2 regions of the Lysinibacillus phoenicis genome follow, and region 2 is predicted to be linked to the other one. Evidence: riboswitches for the same ligand, from Rfam matches in the RefSeq annotation. Region 2 holds a riboswitch; the other holds the start of a gene.
What was found. A riboswitch is a leader RNA that binds a small molecule or an ion and turns the genes downstream of it on or off. The one in region 2 is predicted to bind preQ1.
Positions count from the first base shown of each region.

Region 1: it holds a riboswitch for preQ1, as region 2 does, so the genes downstream of both, ABC382_RS13115 (QueT transporter family protein) here and queF (preQ(1) synthase) in region 2, are expected to answer to the same signal.

Region 1 is NZ_JBDFMP010000002.1:2,324,120-2,332,010, reverse strand. Features, by position in the region: gene ABC382_RS13125 (L-threonine 3-dehydrogenase) at 1-396, shown strand, start outside; gene trpB (tryptophan synthase subunit beta) at 514-1,677, opposite strand; T-box leader at 1,735-1,934, opposite strand; gene ABC382_RS13115 (QueT transporter family protein) at 2,002-2,484, opposite strand; PreQ1 riboswitch class I at 2,491-2,535, opposite strand; gene ABC382_RS13110 (ABC transporter substrate-binding protein) at 2,856-3,878, shown strand; gene ABC382_RS13105 (ABC transporter permease) at 3,963-4,991, shown strand; gene ABC382_RS13100 (ABC transporter ATP-binding protein) at 4,984-5,778, shown strand; gene ilvA (threonine ammonia-lyase IlvA) at 5,885-7,147, opposite strand; gene ABC382_RS13090 (TerC family protein) at 7,349-7,891, shown strand, end outside.
Region 2 is NZ_JBDFMP010000002.1:2,808,949-2,816,839, reverse strand. Features, by position in the region: gene ABC382_RS15470 (YhgE/Pip domain-containing protein) at 1-538, shown strand, start outside; gene ABC382_RS15465 (VUT family protein) at 793-1,332, opposite strand; gene queE (7-carboxy-7-deazaguanine synthase QueE) at 1,380-2,108, opposite strand; gene queD (6-carboxytetrahydropterin synthase QueD) at 2,101-2,571, opposite strand; gene queC (7-cyano-7-deazaguanine synthase QueC) at 2,575-3,234, opposite strand; gene queF (preQ(1) synthase) at 3,339-3,839, opposite strand; PreQ1 riboswitch class I at 3,963-4,009, opposite strand; gene ABC382_RS15440 (S8 family serine peptidase) at 4,342-7,891, shown strand, end outside.

The DNA.
Region 1 (7,891 bases), 480 kb from region 2:
TTCTATGAAGCGATCGAACAGGGCAAGTATACATCTTATATCCAAGAGGGTACGTTTATGGATATGATGTACATGCCAGATGCTTTACAAGCTATTGTAGATTTGATGGAGGCAGATGGTAATAAGCTAGTTCATCGTAATGCTTTTAATATTACAGCAATGAGCTTTGAACCGTCGCAAATTGCAGCTGAAATCAAGAAACACTTACCGAATTTCACAATGGACTATCAGGTGGACCCAGTGCGTCAGGCTATAGCAGATAGCTGGCCAAACTCTTTAAATATAGAAGCAGCCCAAAAAGAATGGGGCTTTAAAGCAGAGTATGATTTAGCTAAAATGACAGTTGATATGTTAGAAAAACTGAAAATTAAGCTGCATAAAAAGGCAATTTCATAATAGTGTAAGCTACAGTGTTTTAGAGGTAAATCCTAATGGCAAATAATATTACAGAAATTTACTAAAATAAAGTAAAAAGAGCGATGTCCCAAAAAGGGAGATCGCTCTTTTACAATACTATTTTGTTAACATATGGAAAACTTGTTCAACGTCTTTATCACCACGACCTGAGATATTAATAATAATGCTTTCCTCAGATGGTAAAGTTGGTGCTAATTTTAGAGCATATGCAACTGCATGTGAGCTTTCAAGGGCAGGAATAATACCTTCGACCTTTGAAAGTACTTGAAACGCCTCTAGAACTTCTTCGTTTGTAACAGTTACATACTCCGCACGGCCAATTGTTTTCAAATGACTATGTTCTGGACCTGCTCCAGGGTAATCTAGACCAGCTGCAATTGAATATGTTGGTAGGGGATTTCCTTCATCATCTTGTAACACTAAACATTTGAAGCCATGTAGCTCCCCAGGCGTCCCTTCGTTTAATGTAGCAGCTTGATCGGGTTCGATTCCAATAAGACGAACGCTTTCATCTGCAATATAATCAGCAAATGCTCCAATGGCATTACTACCACCGCCGACACAGGCAAGGACGGCTGTTGGAAGCTTTCCTTCCTTTGCTAAAATTTGCTCACGACTTTCACGGCTAATGACAGATTGAAAATGTTTAACCATTGAAGGGAAAGGATGTGGTCCAACTGCTGAGCCTAATAAATAGAATGTTGTTTCATAGTTTTCTACTAAATCAGCGAACGCTTCATCAACAGCATCTTTTAAGCGACCTTGCCCTTTATCAACAGCTACTACTTTCGCACCAAGAAGCTCCATACGAAATACATTTAATGCCTGACGTTTTGTATCCTCCAAGCCCATATAAATGGTGCAATCAATCCCGAACATGGCACAAGCAGTTGCCGTTGCTACACCATGTTGTCCAGCGCCTGTTTCGGCAATAACGCGATTTGCTCCCATACGTTTAGCTAGTAAAATCTGGCCTAATACATTATTGATTTTATGTGAGCCTGTATGGTTAAGATCTTCACGTTTTAAATAAATTTTTGCGCCACCTAATTGCTTTGTTAAATTTTCTGCAAAGTAAAGAGGGGATTTACGTCCAACGTATTCACGGAAATAGTAATCCAATTCTTTCTTAAAGTCTTCATCATCTTTATACTTTTGGAAATTCTCGTCTAAAATAGTTAATACATTTTGAAGCTCCTCTGGAACAAAGCTTCCTCCAAATTCACCAAAATAACCTTTTTTCTCTACTACTGTACTCATCTTTACTCGACTCCTCTATACTATTTTTCCATAAAAAAAAGCCACTCCAATCCTCATAAAAAGGACGAGTAACCGTGGTGCCACCTTGATTCGCATTTTTGCGCGCTCTTCTACTCCGATAACGGGGAGTGGGTCGGCCTTACATTTGGATAAGGCTGCTCTGAAGTCCATTCACAAGTACATACTACTGGTTTGCACCTACCACCAGCTCTCTTGAAGTTACAGTGCTTGCTACTACTCTTCTTCCTTGCATTTATTAGAAAGAATTGTAGAATATTTTCAGAATAGTGTCAAGAAAAAAAGACGAATCCTAAGACTCGTCTGTTAAATCAAATTTTTAAAGTGAAGACGTTTATTTAGTCCATACATAATAGGTGCACCAACTGCTAACACAACAAACTCACCAGCAGCCACTGTTAGCCAAGTCCAGAAGAATGGAAGCTCTAAGGCTAAGTTTAGTTCAAAGGCAATGATAAACATAGTGCATGTAAATAAAAATGTATTAATAATTAAACGTGCCCAAATATTTTTGACAAATTTACAGATTAAAATGAACAGTCCAAGTGTGATCATAGAATGACCAACACCAAACACTAAATCGTAAATGCCAAGTGGTGAAAAAAGATTGGAGATCAATACTCCAATAATGATCCCTACGGCAAAGCGTGGATTAAAGGCCACTAGATGGTTAAAAATCTCGGATACGCGGAACTGTACTTCTGTAAAACCAAATGGTGCAACAAGCATTGTCACAGCAATATATAAAGCTGCAATAATACCACTTGCTGCTAAAAATTTTATCTTCATATTCATTTCTCCTTAGTTTTTTTTCGTGGGATGGTTACGAACCACGGTGCTTTCACACAAGTAAACATTTTATTATAGATATCTAGTAGAAGTCAAATGTCAGACTTTGTCCACAATGACCTAGCGTCGCAAAATTGTCATAAATATTTTTTACTATGTTAAAAAAGAAAACGAATAACTAAAACAGCGTAGTTTAGCGGTTTAAAGCGCCAAATTGAATGATTAGCTAAAATATTTTGTTAAATTTAAAAGTCAGAACATTCATAATGTTGTTGACGAGGCTCAATAATAACGATAATATAGCGATACATTCACACTTTGTTTGGATAAAGTGCGATAGATATTTTAGTTATTAATCGGGGGGATTATTTGTGAAGGGCAATGTAAAAAAGCTGTCATTCCTTCTATTTGGATTAGTGTTACTTCTTGCTGCCTGTGGTAGTGGTGGTTCTAGTTCAACGGATTCAAAAGGGAATGAATCAAACAACGCAAGTGAGAGCGGAAATGCAGATGATAAAACATATAAAATCGGCATTACTCAAATTGTTGAACATCCATCTTTAAATGCAGCAACAGAAGGCTTTAAAAAGGCAATTGAAGATGCTGGATTAAAAGTTGAATATGATTCACAAATTGCACAAGGAGATAACAGTCTTAACACAACGATTGCTAACAATCTAGTGAGTGCAAACGTAGATTTAATTTTTGCTAACTCTACACCTTCTGCTCAAGCAGCTGCTACAGCTACAAGTGATATTCCAATCATCTTCACTTCTGTAACAGATGCTGTTGGTGCACAGTTAATTGAATCAATGGAGAAACCAGGAAAAAATGTTACAGGTACAATCGATTTACATCCTGAAACGATTTCTAAAACAGTAGCATTTCTAAAAGAGCTTGGCGCAAAGAATGTGGGTATGGTCTACAATGCTGGTGAGCAAAACTCTGTAGCACAAGTTTCAGAAGTGAAAAAAGTTATGGGTGAGCAGGGCTTAACGGTTGTAGAAGCTTCGGCATCCACTTCAGCAGATGTGAAACAAGCAACAGAATCGTTAATTGGTAAAGTAGATGCTTTCTATATTATTACTGATAACACAGTGGTTTCTGCGTTAGAATCTGTTATTGATGTTGCTAACACAAATAAATTACCACTTATCGTAGGAGAGCTAGACTCTGTTGCACGAGGCGGTTTAGCTGCTTATGGTTTCGAATATTTTGATATTGGCTATGAAGCTGGACAAATGGCTGTGAAAATTTTAAAAGGTGAAGCTACACCTGCTGATACACCAGCACAATATCCACAAAATTTAAAACTACTAATCAATAAAAAGGTAGCGGATGATTTAGAAATTGAAATTAAAGATTCTTGGGGTGCAGAACTTCTAGAAAAGTAAAACGAAGCGGGGGAGAACTATCCCCGCTTTATCTTCATTTATAAGCGGTATAAATAAAAAAGAGATTTAGGAGATGATTCAACGATGTTTTTAGCATTATTTGGCGCAGTGGAGCAAGGAATCATCTATGCAATTATGGCACTTGGTGTATATTTAACATTTCGGGTGTTAGATTTTCCGGATTTAACGGTTGATGGAAGCTTTGTAACAGGGGCGGCAACTGCAGCAACAATGGTCTTGCTTGGCTACCACCCAATCTTAGCGACTTTAGTGGCAATTGTTGCTGGATTTATTGCTGGATGTATGACAGGAATTCTCCACACGAAAGGGAAGATTAATCCGCTATTATCAGGGATATTAATGATGATTGCATTGTACTCAATAAACCTACGTATTATGGGGTTAACTGCAGAAAATACGATAGGTCGCCCGAATATTCCACTGCTAAATTCAGAAACGATATTTTCAAAGTTTCAAACATTTTGGAGTAATTTAGGGATCGATGATGCTCTTAATAACCTATTAAAAGGCATGGGATTTCAGCATGTACCAGGTACATGGAGTGTGCTGATTGTCGTATTAATCATCACGATTTTAATTAAATTATTAGCAGACTGGTTCTTAAAGACTGAGGTAGGGCTTGCTATTCGAGCAACTGGTGATAATAAACGAATGATTCGTAGCTTCTCAGCAAATACAGATACACTTATCATTCTAGGTCTAGGACTTTCTAATGCACTTGTCGCATTTTCTGGAGCTTTAATCGCACAATACTCGAAGTTCTCCGATGTTAGTATGGGGATTGGTATGATTGTTATCGGTCTTGCTTCGGTTATTATTGGTGAAGCCATTTTTGGTACAAAAACAATTATTCGTACTACTTTTGCAGTCATTGCTGGCGCGATCATTTATCGTATTATTCTAGCATTAGCTTTACGTGTAGATTTCCTTGATTCAGGAGATATGAAATTAATTACAGCAATCATCGTTATTTTGGCACTTGTCTTACCGCAATTTATCAACAAGACTAAGGAGCGCAAACGAAAGGCGAAACGTGCTGCAGAACTTAAACCAGTAAAAACTGTAGAGCGAGGGGGAAAAGGCCTTGCTTAAATTACATGGCATTAATAAGGTGTTTAATGAAGGAACACCAGATGAAAAAATTGCACTTGCAGAAATTAATCTTCACTTAAAACCAGGGGATTTTGTGACAATCATCGGTAGTAATGGAGCAGGGAAGTCTACGATGATGAATATGATTTCAGGAGCTTTAACACCTGATTTTGGGACAGTGTCCATCGATGGTAATGATGTGACGAATTTACCTGAATATAAACGCTCGCAATATATTGGTCGTGTGTTCCAAGATCCAATGGCAGGTACAGCACCTGCTATGACAATTGAAGAAAACGTCGCATTAGCATACTCAAGAAATAAGAGCAGAGGCTTACGTATCGGTGTAGATAAAAAGCGCCGTGAATTTTTCAAGGAATCATTAGAGATGCTTGGTTTAAATCTTGAAAATCGACTTTCCGCAAAAGTAGGCCTACTGTCAGGTGGGGAACGTCAAGCATTGTCATTATTAATGGCTACATTCACGAAACCGTCTATTTTATTGCTGGATGAGCATACAGCTGCACTTGATCCATCTCGTGCAGAGTTAATTACTCGGATTACAAAGTATCTAGTGGAAAAAGATAATTTAACGACATTAATGGTCACGCATAATATGCAACAAGCTTTAGATTTAGGGAATCGTCTTATAATGATGGATAAAGGGCAAATCATTTTAGAGGTTGGTGAAGATCGTAAACATGAATTAACCATCCCAGATTTAATGGCTGAATTTGAACGCATACGTGGTGAAAAAATGAATTCAGATCGTGCTTTATTAGGATAATTGGAACGCTAAAAGGAATCGAGAACTTTCACGCTCGATTCCTTTTGTTATTTTCTTAAGTTGATGACCAAATCAATTCACCTGCTAAGCAGTGAGACTCTTTATTTTAAACTAGTAAGCCAAATAGTTGAATGTCATTGTTTACTTCTTTGTATTTGAAGCCAAACTCATTCATTCGCGCTAGCAACCCTTCATAATCAGCTCGATCGCCAAGTTCAATACCGACTAAGGCAGGACCACTTTCTTTATTGTTTTTCTTAGTATATTCAAACGTAGTGATGTCATCATTTGGTCCTAGCACACTAGTGAGGAATTGGCGTAGTGCGCCTGCACGTTGAGGGAAGCTGACAATGAAGTAGTAAAGCAACCCTTCATGAATAAGCGACTTTTCCTTAATCTCCTGCATTCGTCCAATATCATTATTACCACCACTAATAATGACAACGACTGACTTACCTTTAATTTCTTCCTTATAAAAATCAAGAGCTGCAACTGACAGTGCTCCAGCAGGCTCGGCAATAATCGCATGTTTATTATATAGATCTAAGATTGTTGTACAAACTTTGCCTTCAGGTACAAGTAGTATGTCGTCTAAATAGCGACGACAAACATCATATGTGTGATGACCGACGCATTTTACTGCAGCTCCATCGACGAATTTGTCAATCCAATCAAGAGCCACCGCACCACCTTCAGCAAAAGCAGCTTTCATACTGCCCGCTCCAGCTGGTTCGACACCAATAATTTTACTAGAAGGGGAGAGGTTTTTCACGTAGGCAGAAACGCCTGACATTAAGCCACCACCGCCTATACTACCAAATACGTAGTCGATTGGTTCCTCCATGTCATTCATAATTTCAACTGCTACAGTTCCTTGACCCGCAATAACATCGAAATCATCAAATGGATGAATGAAAATTTTACCGTGTTCCTCACAGTAACTTAACGCGCTTTCGGCAGAGTCATCAAATGTATCGCCTGCTAAAATAATCTCTACATATTCACGGCCAAACATGCGGACCTGATCTATTTTTTGCTTAGGTGTTGTTTGGGGCATAAAAATGCTAGCTTGAATTTTTAATTGTGCACAGGCGTAAGCTACACCTTGTGCATGATTTCCTGCACTTGCACAGACCACACCCGCATTGCGTGCTTCATCTTCAATTTTTTTAATTTTATAATAGGCACCACGAAGTTTGAATGAGCGTACATGCTGTAAATCTTCGCGTTTAAAATAAATATTTGCTCCGTATTTCTCAGATAAATAGTCGTTTTTTTGTAGTGGCGTATGCACAACTACATCTTTTAAAAAATGATGTGCAATTAAGACATTCTCTACTTGCACGGTTCTAGTATCAGCAACTTCCATAGTATTCATCCTCCGTTATACGTTTAAAACATTCATCTATAATAGCACACTTTTTTTGCTTTTTGTGATTAATTTTTAGTAAATTCTAAATTTTCCGTGTCTATTTTAAGATGTAAGCGTTTTATCAAATAAATACAACTCTCATAACAAAAATGGTCAAGCATATACTAGATTAGCTTAGGACAAGTGGGAGGGTAAGTGGTGGAGATCATTCAAGGAATTCTATCTACATATAGGCAATTTTTTGATTGGGCCATGTGGCAGGAAGTATTGACCGACCCTGTATCTTGGGGGCTAATTTCCTCATTAATTATAATAGAAGGATTGCTGTCAGCCGATAATGCACTAGTATTAGCAGTACTCGTTAAACATTTACCAGATAAACAACGTAAACGAGCGTTAATGTATGGGATGTTAGGTGCCTATTTTTTTAGATTTTTATTCATTGGTATAGGGGTATACCTTGTAGAGTTTTGGTTTATTAAAGTGTTAGGTGCTTTATATTTGGCTTGGCTCTGTGTGGCTCATTTTCTTCATATAGGGAATGAAGATAGTGTGAAAGAAGTAAAAAAATCAGGATGGATGGTACGTCTTTTTGGCACCTTTTGGGCAACGGTCATCTCTGTTGAACTAATGGACATTGCATTTTCAATCGATTCCATATTTGCTGCCTTTGCCGTATCAGATCAAGTGTGGGTGCTTTTAATTGGAGGAATGTTAGGAATATTAATGATGAGAACGATT
Region 2 (7,891 bases):
AGGCATTATGGCAGCCAACATCCTACCTTTAGGACGTAGAGAACGTCTAAAAGTAACTGGAACAGTTCACTTTATTAATAAACTAGGATTAGTTTATATAATAGGAATAATTCAGACACTTATCGTGGACCTGGTCGTACTTTTAGGATTTAAATTAGCAGTAGCAAGTGTACCGTTATTTATCCTATCAAGTATTATCGTGTCATTTACTTTCATGACCTTCATCCTGATGCTTATTATTCTCTTAGGGAATCTTGGTAAATTACTAGCTGTCACTCTCTTAGTATTTCAACTAGCAACCTGTGGTGGAACTTTCCCAGGAGAACTTGAAAATCCAATGTTAGCTAGGGTTGGAGGGTTTTTACCGATGGCCCACTCATTGAAAAGCTTCCAGGAGGTTGTTTCTCTCGGTGGCTGGTCAAACTTAATCACACAAGCATGTATATTACTTATTTACCTTTTACTCGCTTTCATCATCGGCTGGACTTCAAGTCATATACAGCATAAAGAACCAGCAGCCTTAGAAATGGTAAAGTAATAATTCGAGAATAATACTTGTTGAACTTGCTAGATAAAATAAAAATAGTATTTTTAAACTTTGAAGAAAAAGTACCAGCCCATGAGGACTGGTACTTTTTTATAATTTCTGTTGCTTAAGTTATGGTCCGACGCAACTAGTATAAGACTATATTTCTTAAAAAATATAGAAAAGGAAATGCAATACTTCATCTAAAGCCATGTTGTTGAAACACTTCTTTTACAGAAAAGCTCTCTTCATCATATTTCAAAAAATCATCCTGAAATAAGACGTTTTTCTTTCATTGCACCAACTTGGCCTAAAATTAGTGCACCGAACATTTGAATAATCGTTTTCACAATAATTTGTCCAAAAATGGCGGCAGGCACCGCTTCCCAAGGCAACATATTAGCCCCCAATGGACTCAAGCCGATTACTACGAAAATAGCAGAATCCAGAAATCCTCCAACAATTCCACTGTAGAGCACACGCCATGCCATTGGTAATTTCAATCGACTATAAATTTCTGTATCAGCCGTTTCAGCGACAACAAATGATAGGGCTGACGCTACCACAATCAAAAGTGTATCCCCTAGAAGGAATGACACTACTGCTGATAAAATTAAAGCTGTAATAATAACTATATATGTCTTTGCTCTACCATATTTATTTTGCACAAGATCGCGAAAAATAAAAGTCGCTCCAATTAAAAGCGTCCCCATTGGCACGATAAACATACCAAAATGTAAGGGCGCAAATGCTGCCGTTACCACATTAGCAACGACAATAGATAATAAATAAAATAGTATTCTCATCCTATTACTCCTCAAATCAATTTCAAGACATTATTGTAATGGCACCCCTATACACCTCTTTTATTCCCCCAAACAAGAGCATGTAACTGTGGTAGTACTTTGACATCTCTTAATTCTTCATCCTTTATTACTCGATCAATGAGCTCATGATATTTATCTAATAAATGGATAGCTATTCGTGAATTATCAATCGACGTAAGATCATCGTTACCAACTTGGAGATAAAAAGGAATCGTTGGATAACGATGATGAATTTGTTTAGCATAGTCGTAATCCTCTTGATTAAAAACGACTATTTTGAGGGATGTATGGTGATTACTGTTTCGATTTTTAAGTTTTTCGAAGATATTTGAGAGCATCGAATAGTCCGTAGTCATTCCAGAACTAGGTGGCTTTGGTGAAATTGTCAGCTCATCAATCTCATACATCCATTTTTGCCATCTACTTCCTTGCGTTTCCACACTAACCTTTATGTTGTTTTCTTTTAAAATCGCAATGAGCTCTTGCAAATTTGGATAGAGTGCAGGATTACCGCCCGAAATCGTAACAAATGAAAATCCACTGCCACCAAGACGTTTTAATTCAGACCAAATCTCTTCTGCTGTCATTTGGACAATAAGATGCTTTCTGCTACCATCCCACGTAAATGATGAATCACACCAGGAACAAGAATAATCACAACCTGCAGTTCTTACAAACATCGTCTTCTGGCCAACTACCATTCCCTCACCTTGAATTGTTGGTCCAAAAATTTCGATAATAGGTACTTTACTCAACTTCCATCCACTCCCGTCTTGCTTCTGCATAGCTTGTAGGAGTTTCGTAAAGCCTGATAAACTCTACACACGCACCGTTATATCCTTCATCAAGCAAGGCCTCAGTCAGCTTTTCGTAAATCCAAACAACAATGTTCTCTGCCGTCGTATTCATAGGTGGAAGTGTTTCATTTAAATAACGGTGATCCAAATGAATCTCTATTTTTTGTTTCCATATCTCTTTTATATCGCCAAAATCAATCATCAAACCACGTTCATCTGTGTAGCCACTCAGTCCTAATATGACACGATAGGTATGACCGTGCAGATTTTTACATTTCCCCTCATAATGATGTAAATGATGAGCAGCATCGAAGGTAAATTCTTTGCTTACGAGAACACGCTTTGCATGGTATTTCAATTGATTTCTTTGAATATCCTCATCTATTTTTTGGAGCCTCTCGACGATTTTATAATCTGACATGTCTTAAAACTCCTTCCTATAACTCAAATACTCATCAAGCCCTTTTTTTCGCAGGTTACACGCTGGGCATTCACCACAGCCATCTGCTATGACACCGTTATAGCAAGTTAACGTTCTTTCTCGAACAAACTCAAGCGCCCCAAGCTGATCAGCAAGCTCCCAAGTCTGTGCCTTATTCAGCCACATCAACGGTGTATCAATGACAAAAGAATCATTCATAGATAAATTTAACGTTACATTCAAGGATTTAATAAAAATATCTCGGCAATCCGGATATCCGCTAAAGTCTGTTTCACACACACCCGTTACAATATGCTTTGCTCCCACTTGGCTCGCTAAAACACCAGCAAATGAAAGAAAAAGTAGATTTCGACCAGGCACAAAAGTTGATGGAAGCTCACCATTTTCTCCGTCCTTCACCTCTATGTCTTGTCGTGTCAATGCATTCGGGGCAAGCTGATTCAGGAGTGACATATCCAGAATGTGATGCTTGACACCAAGCTCCTCTGTTATCACCTTCGCACATTCAATTTCCAGACGATGCCTTTGACCATAATCAAAAGTTACTGCCTCAATCTCTTTAAAACGTTCTTTTGCCCAGAACAAACATGTTGTGCTGTCCTGACCTCCACTAAATACAACAATCGCTTTTTCCTTTTTCATCCATAAAGACTCCCTTATATCGAAAAAACAGCACTCTAAGAAAAAGTGCTGCTTTCTTCTTAGTTTTTTTAAGAGGGTAGCTAAAAACCTCTTTCTTGCTTCACTTATCGATTATCAATTTTTTCTGGGTTAAGATCGTGATTCATTAAACGATAATTGGCTATTTCTTCGTATTTAGTTCCTGGCTTCCCATAGTTACACCATGGATCGATCGAGATACCACCTCGTGGAGTAAATTTCCCCCAAACCTCTATATATCTTGGGTCAAGTAATGTAATTAAATCATTCATAATGATATTAACGCAATCCTCATGGAAATCTCCGTGATTTCTAAAACTGAATAAATACAATTTTAGTGATTTACTCTCAACAATTTTTTTATCAGGGATATACGAGATATACATCGTTGCAAAATCAGGCTGATTTGTAAGCGGACATAAACTAGTGAACTCTGGACAATTAAACTTAACGAAATAATCTCGATTGGAATGAAGATTATCTACTGCTTCCAAAACTTCAGGTGCATAATCATATGAATATTGTGTACCTTGGTTACCCAACAATGTTAAATCCTTTAGTCCTTCTTCATGACTTCGACCAGACATAAAAAAACCTCCTTGTAAAATGTTTCCCAACACTTTTCAAGAGAGGCATTACCAATCATTCTATTAAAACATAAGTAAAAACATAAAAAAGCCACGTCCGATATGGACATGGCATAATGTCATGTTTCCATAGTTTTTTATAGAGGGTATCAGCTATGAACCTCTCCCGTACAAGTCCGGGCACATTCTTTTCTTCCATATCGTACAAAAAATAATACAGAACGTCAAATAGATTTTAAAAAAATCTTTCCTATTTGTGCTTTACTAATTAAATTGACAAAATGAATATATTTCTGTAAGTCCTTTCTCATTTTAAAGTTCTATTTTTTAATTACATTACTAGGAAAATAGAATTAAAATATAATTGATAAACTAATACTTATTATCAATATTTTGGTATATTCAAATATTCCGATATTCGAATTACTACTCCTGTGATAAATTGGAATTATCACACTTTTCTGTTTAGTGTGATAATTAAATGTGGAGGGAGAAATGAGTTTTGAAAAAGTTTACGTTTATGAAGTTTTTAAGTAGTATTATAGCTTTCGTTATGGTGCTTTTTCTATTGGTTCCATTATCGAGCGCAAGTGCTGAAGAATCTAAACCATTTAAACAGGATAGTCAAAGTGAAAGTATACTTCAACTTAAGGCGGCTATCGCTGAACAGCTAAGCTTGTCTAAAGATGGTCCAACTCTTCACGAAAGCTTACAAAATGTATCAGGCAATCAAGAAGTTGCAGTCATCGTACATTTATCTGAAACGCCTGTGGCACTAGAGCAGGGAATGAGCCAGGTGAAAGGCCAAAAGTTCTCTAATACGCGAGCAAATGAAGTACGTTCAAATGTAAAAGCTCAACAAGCAAAAGTAAAAAAAGAGTTAGCTACTAAAAATGTTCAAATGACTCAAGGCTACACATTTGATACTGTTTTAAACGGTTTTGCGGCAACAGTGAAAGCAAATGATCTCCCGAAACTGCTTTCAATAGAAGGAATTACATTAATCGAACCTGATGCAATTGTTTACGCATCAGAAGATAATACAATGAAATCATCGGAACTTATTAAGGAAGATCAATTAGAGGCCCAAATGAACACAAGTATTTCTTTCCTTGGGATCGAACAGCTGTGGAATGAAGGAATTGAAGGACAAGGAATAAAAGTAGCAGTATTAGATACTGGTATTGACGCAGATCACCCTGAATTCGCTGGAATTTACAAGGGGGGGAAAAACTTTATTCCAAATTCATCAACTTACACGAAGCCTCGAGCAGATGACGATGCATCGGAAACATTGCCTTCTGAGCGTCCTGCCGGAACACCTGAATTTAATGAAAAAGGAAGCTCGTTCTATACTTCTCACGGTACCCATGTTGCTGGAACCATTGCAGCAATCGGAGCAAACAAATTTGGTATTAAAGGAATTGCTCCAAAAGTAGACCTTTATGCTTACCGTGTTCTTGGTGCATATGGAAGTGGAGCTACATCTGGTATTGTTAAAGCAATTGAAACCGCTGTAACAGAAAAAATGGACGTTATTAACCTTTCTCTTGGTGGGGGAGCTAACTCTGAAACGGATGCTGGTTCATTTGCTATTAACAATGCAATGATGGCTGGAACAATCGGAGTAATTGCGACAGGGAACTCCGGCCCAAATCGCGGAACAATGGGCACGCCTGCAACCGCTCGTTTAGGAATTGCTGTCGGTAACACAACAAATCCTGAAACAAAGTATAACGGGGAAGTAAATGTTACAGTTGGTGACTACAACTTAACAAAACAGCTCCCATTAATGGGAACAACTTTTGGAAGGGATTTAGCAACACAGCTTCAAGGAGAATTTGACCTAGTTGCTATCCCTGGAAACGGGGAAGTAAAGGACTTTGAGGGAATCGATGTAAAAGGTAAAGTGGCATTGATCTCTCGTGGCAGTATCGCCTTTGTTGATAAAATTGCGAACGCAAAGGCAAATGGAGCTGTCGCAACAATTATTCATAACTTTGCTGGTGGAACAAATGCACCTAATATTTCAGGTACATTCCTTGGTGATTCATTTGCTTTTCTACCAACATTTGATATGTCCCAAACGGATGGCGATGCAATTCGAGCTGCATTAGCAGGCGGAACTGGAAAAGTTAGCTTTAGTCAATTTACTTCCACACAGACACTAGGAGATGAAGTAAACGATTCAAGTTCCCGTGGACCATCTACACCAAACTTTGATATTAAACCAGATGTAAGTGCACCTGGAACAAACATTATGTCAACGATTCCAATGTATAAAAAGGATTTCCCTGATGCAGATTATGCAGAAGCATATGATCGTAAAACAGGAACTTCTATGGCAACACCGCATATTACAGGTATTGTTGCATTACTTAAACAAGCAAATCCTGATTGGAACGCGTTCGACATAAAAGTGGCGCTTTCTAATACAGCAAAGGTTTTAGATAAAACAAAATACGATGTGTTCTCTCAAGGAGCAGGTCGTGTAAATGCTTATGCTGCAGCGCATCCAGAAATTCTTGCCTATGCACTGGATAGTGCAATTTTAGATGGAACTGGAGCTGTTTCAGAAAACTTGAAAGGTACAGTTACGTTCGGTCCACAACCACTTAAAGATCAGGATATTTCCGTAACAAAACAAATTTTAGTAAAAGATATAAAAGGGAACGGCGGTAATTATAACGTATCAATTGATGTGACAAAAACATTTGGTGATGCAACTGTTACAGTCGACCAGCCAACATTTAACCTAGCTGGTGAGCAATTGTTAAATATTACATTAACCGCTTCACAAGCTACTGCACCAAACGGCTCTGAAATACTAGGGTATATTCACATCAGCGGTGGAGCTACAGAAATTTCATTACCATTCGCAGCTGACTTTGGCAGCGAGGCAGTAACTGAACTTAAAGATTTAAAGATTACAGAAACAGACCTATCCTTCAACGGTGATGGAGTGAAAGATTCAGCTGTCCTTTCATTTACATTAACTGGAGATGTAACAACTAACTATATCGAGCTTTGGGATATTATGAATCCTCAAGGTGGAGAATATGGTGACGGCTACATCGGCTATCTTCACGCAGGTACTGCACTAGGAAAAGGATCTTATACGCTGAATATTGCTGGGCAGTACAAACCATGGGGACCAGAACCTGCCACAAAAATTCCAGATGGTCTCTATACAATTGACTTTACTGGTCTTGCGGCATCAGGAGTAGTGTCCGATTATGTTGGACCAATTATCGTGAAAACGACGAAACCAGAAATTACTGGTTCAGTTACTGAAGGTGTCGCTACAGGACAGGTAACAGATAAGTATATCGACTACAATGAAGAGTTATATTTATACGGTTTAAATTACAATTTAAATGATAAATTAAAAGCTTCCTATATTTCGACGATTAATGGCGAAGTACAAGCACCAGTTCCTTTTGAATTAAATCAAGACGGTAGCTTCACATTCCCAGTAACAGCAGAAACTAATGCTGTATCTGTAAAAATTGAAGACGCTGCCGGGAATGTTGGTGAAGCCTTAATATATGAAAAAGATGTAGTTGAACCAAAAGTAACGCTTTCTGTCAATCCAACAGAGTTAAACCTAACAGCTGGAGAAACTGCACAACTTACGGTAACAGAGACATCTACTCCTCCAGAAGGTGAAGCAACAGAGGAAGATGTAACTTCAAAAGCTACTTATGTGGTTGGAGATGAAAATGTTGCAACAGTAGCAAATGGATTAGTAACTGCTGTAGGTGAGGGCACGACTACGATTACTATTTCATACGGTGATAATGAAGCTAAGATAAATGTTACAGTTAAAGCACCTGTTGTAGAAACACCAATCGTAACACTAGAAATTGACCAAGCTAAGGTTGAAACTAGAATAGGTAAAGAAGTTTCAGTTAAGATTACTGAAGTAACTACTTTTGAGGGAAAAACAACAGAAAAAGATGTTACAACGCTTGCAACCTACGAAGTAACAAACGATAAAATAGCTTCTGTAAAAGCGGGGGCTGTAAAAGGAAAAGGTCAAGGTACTACGA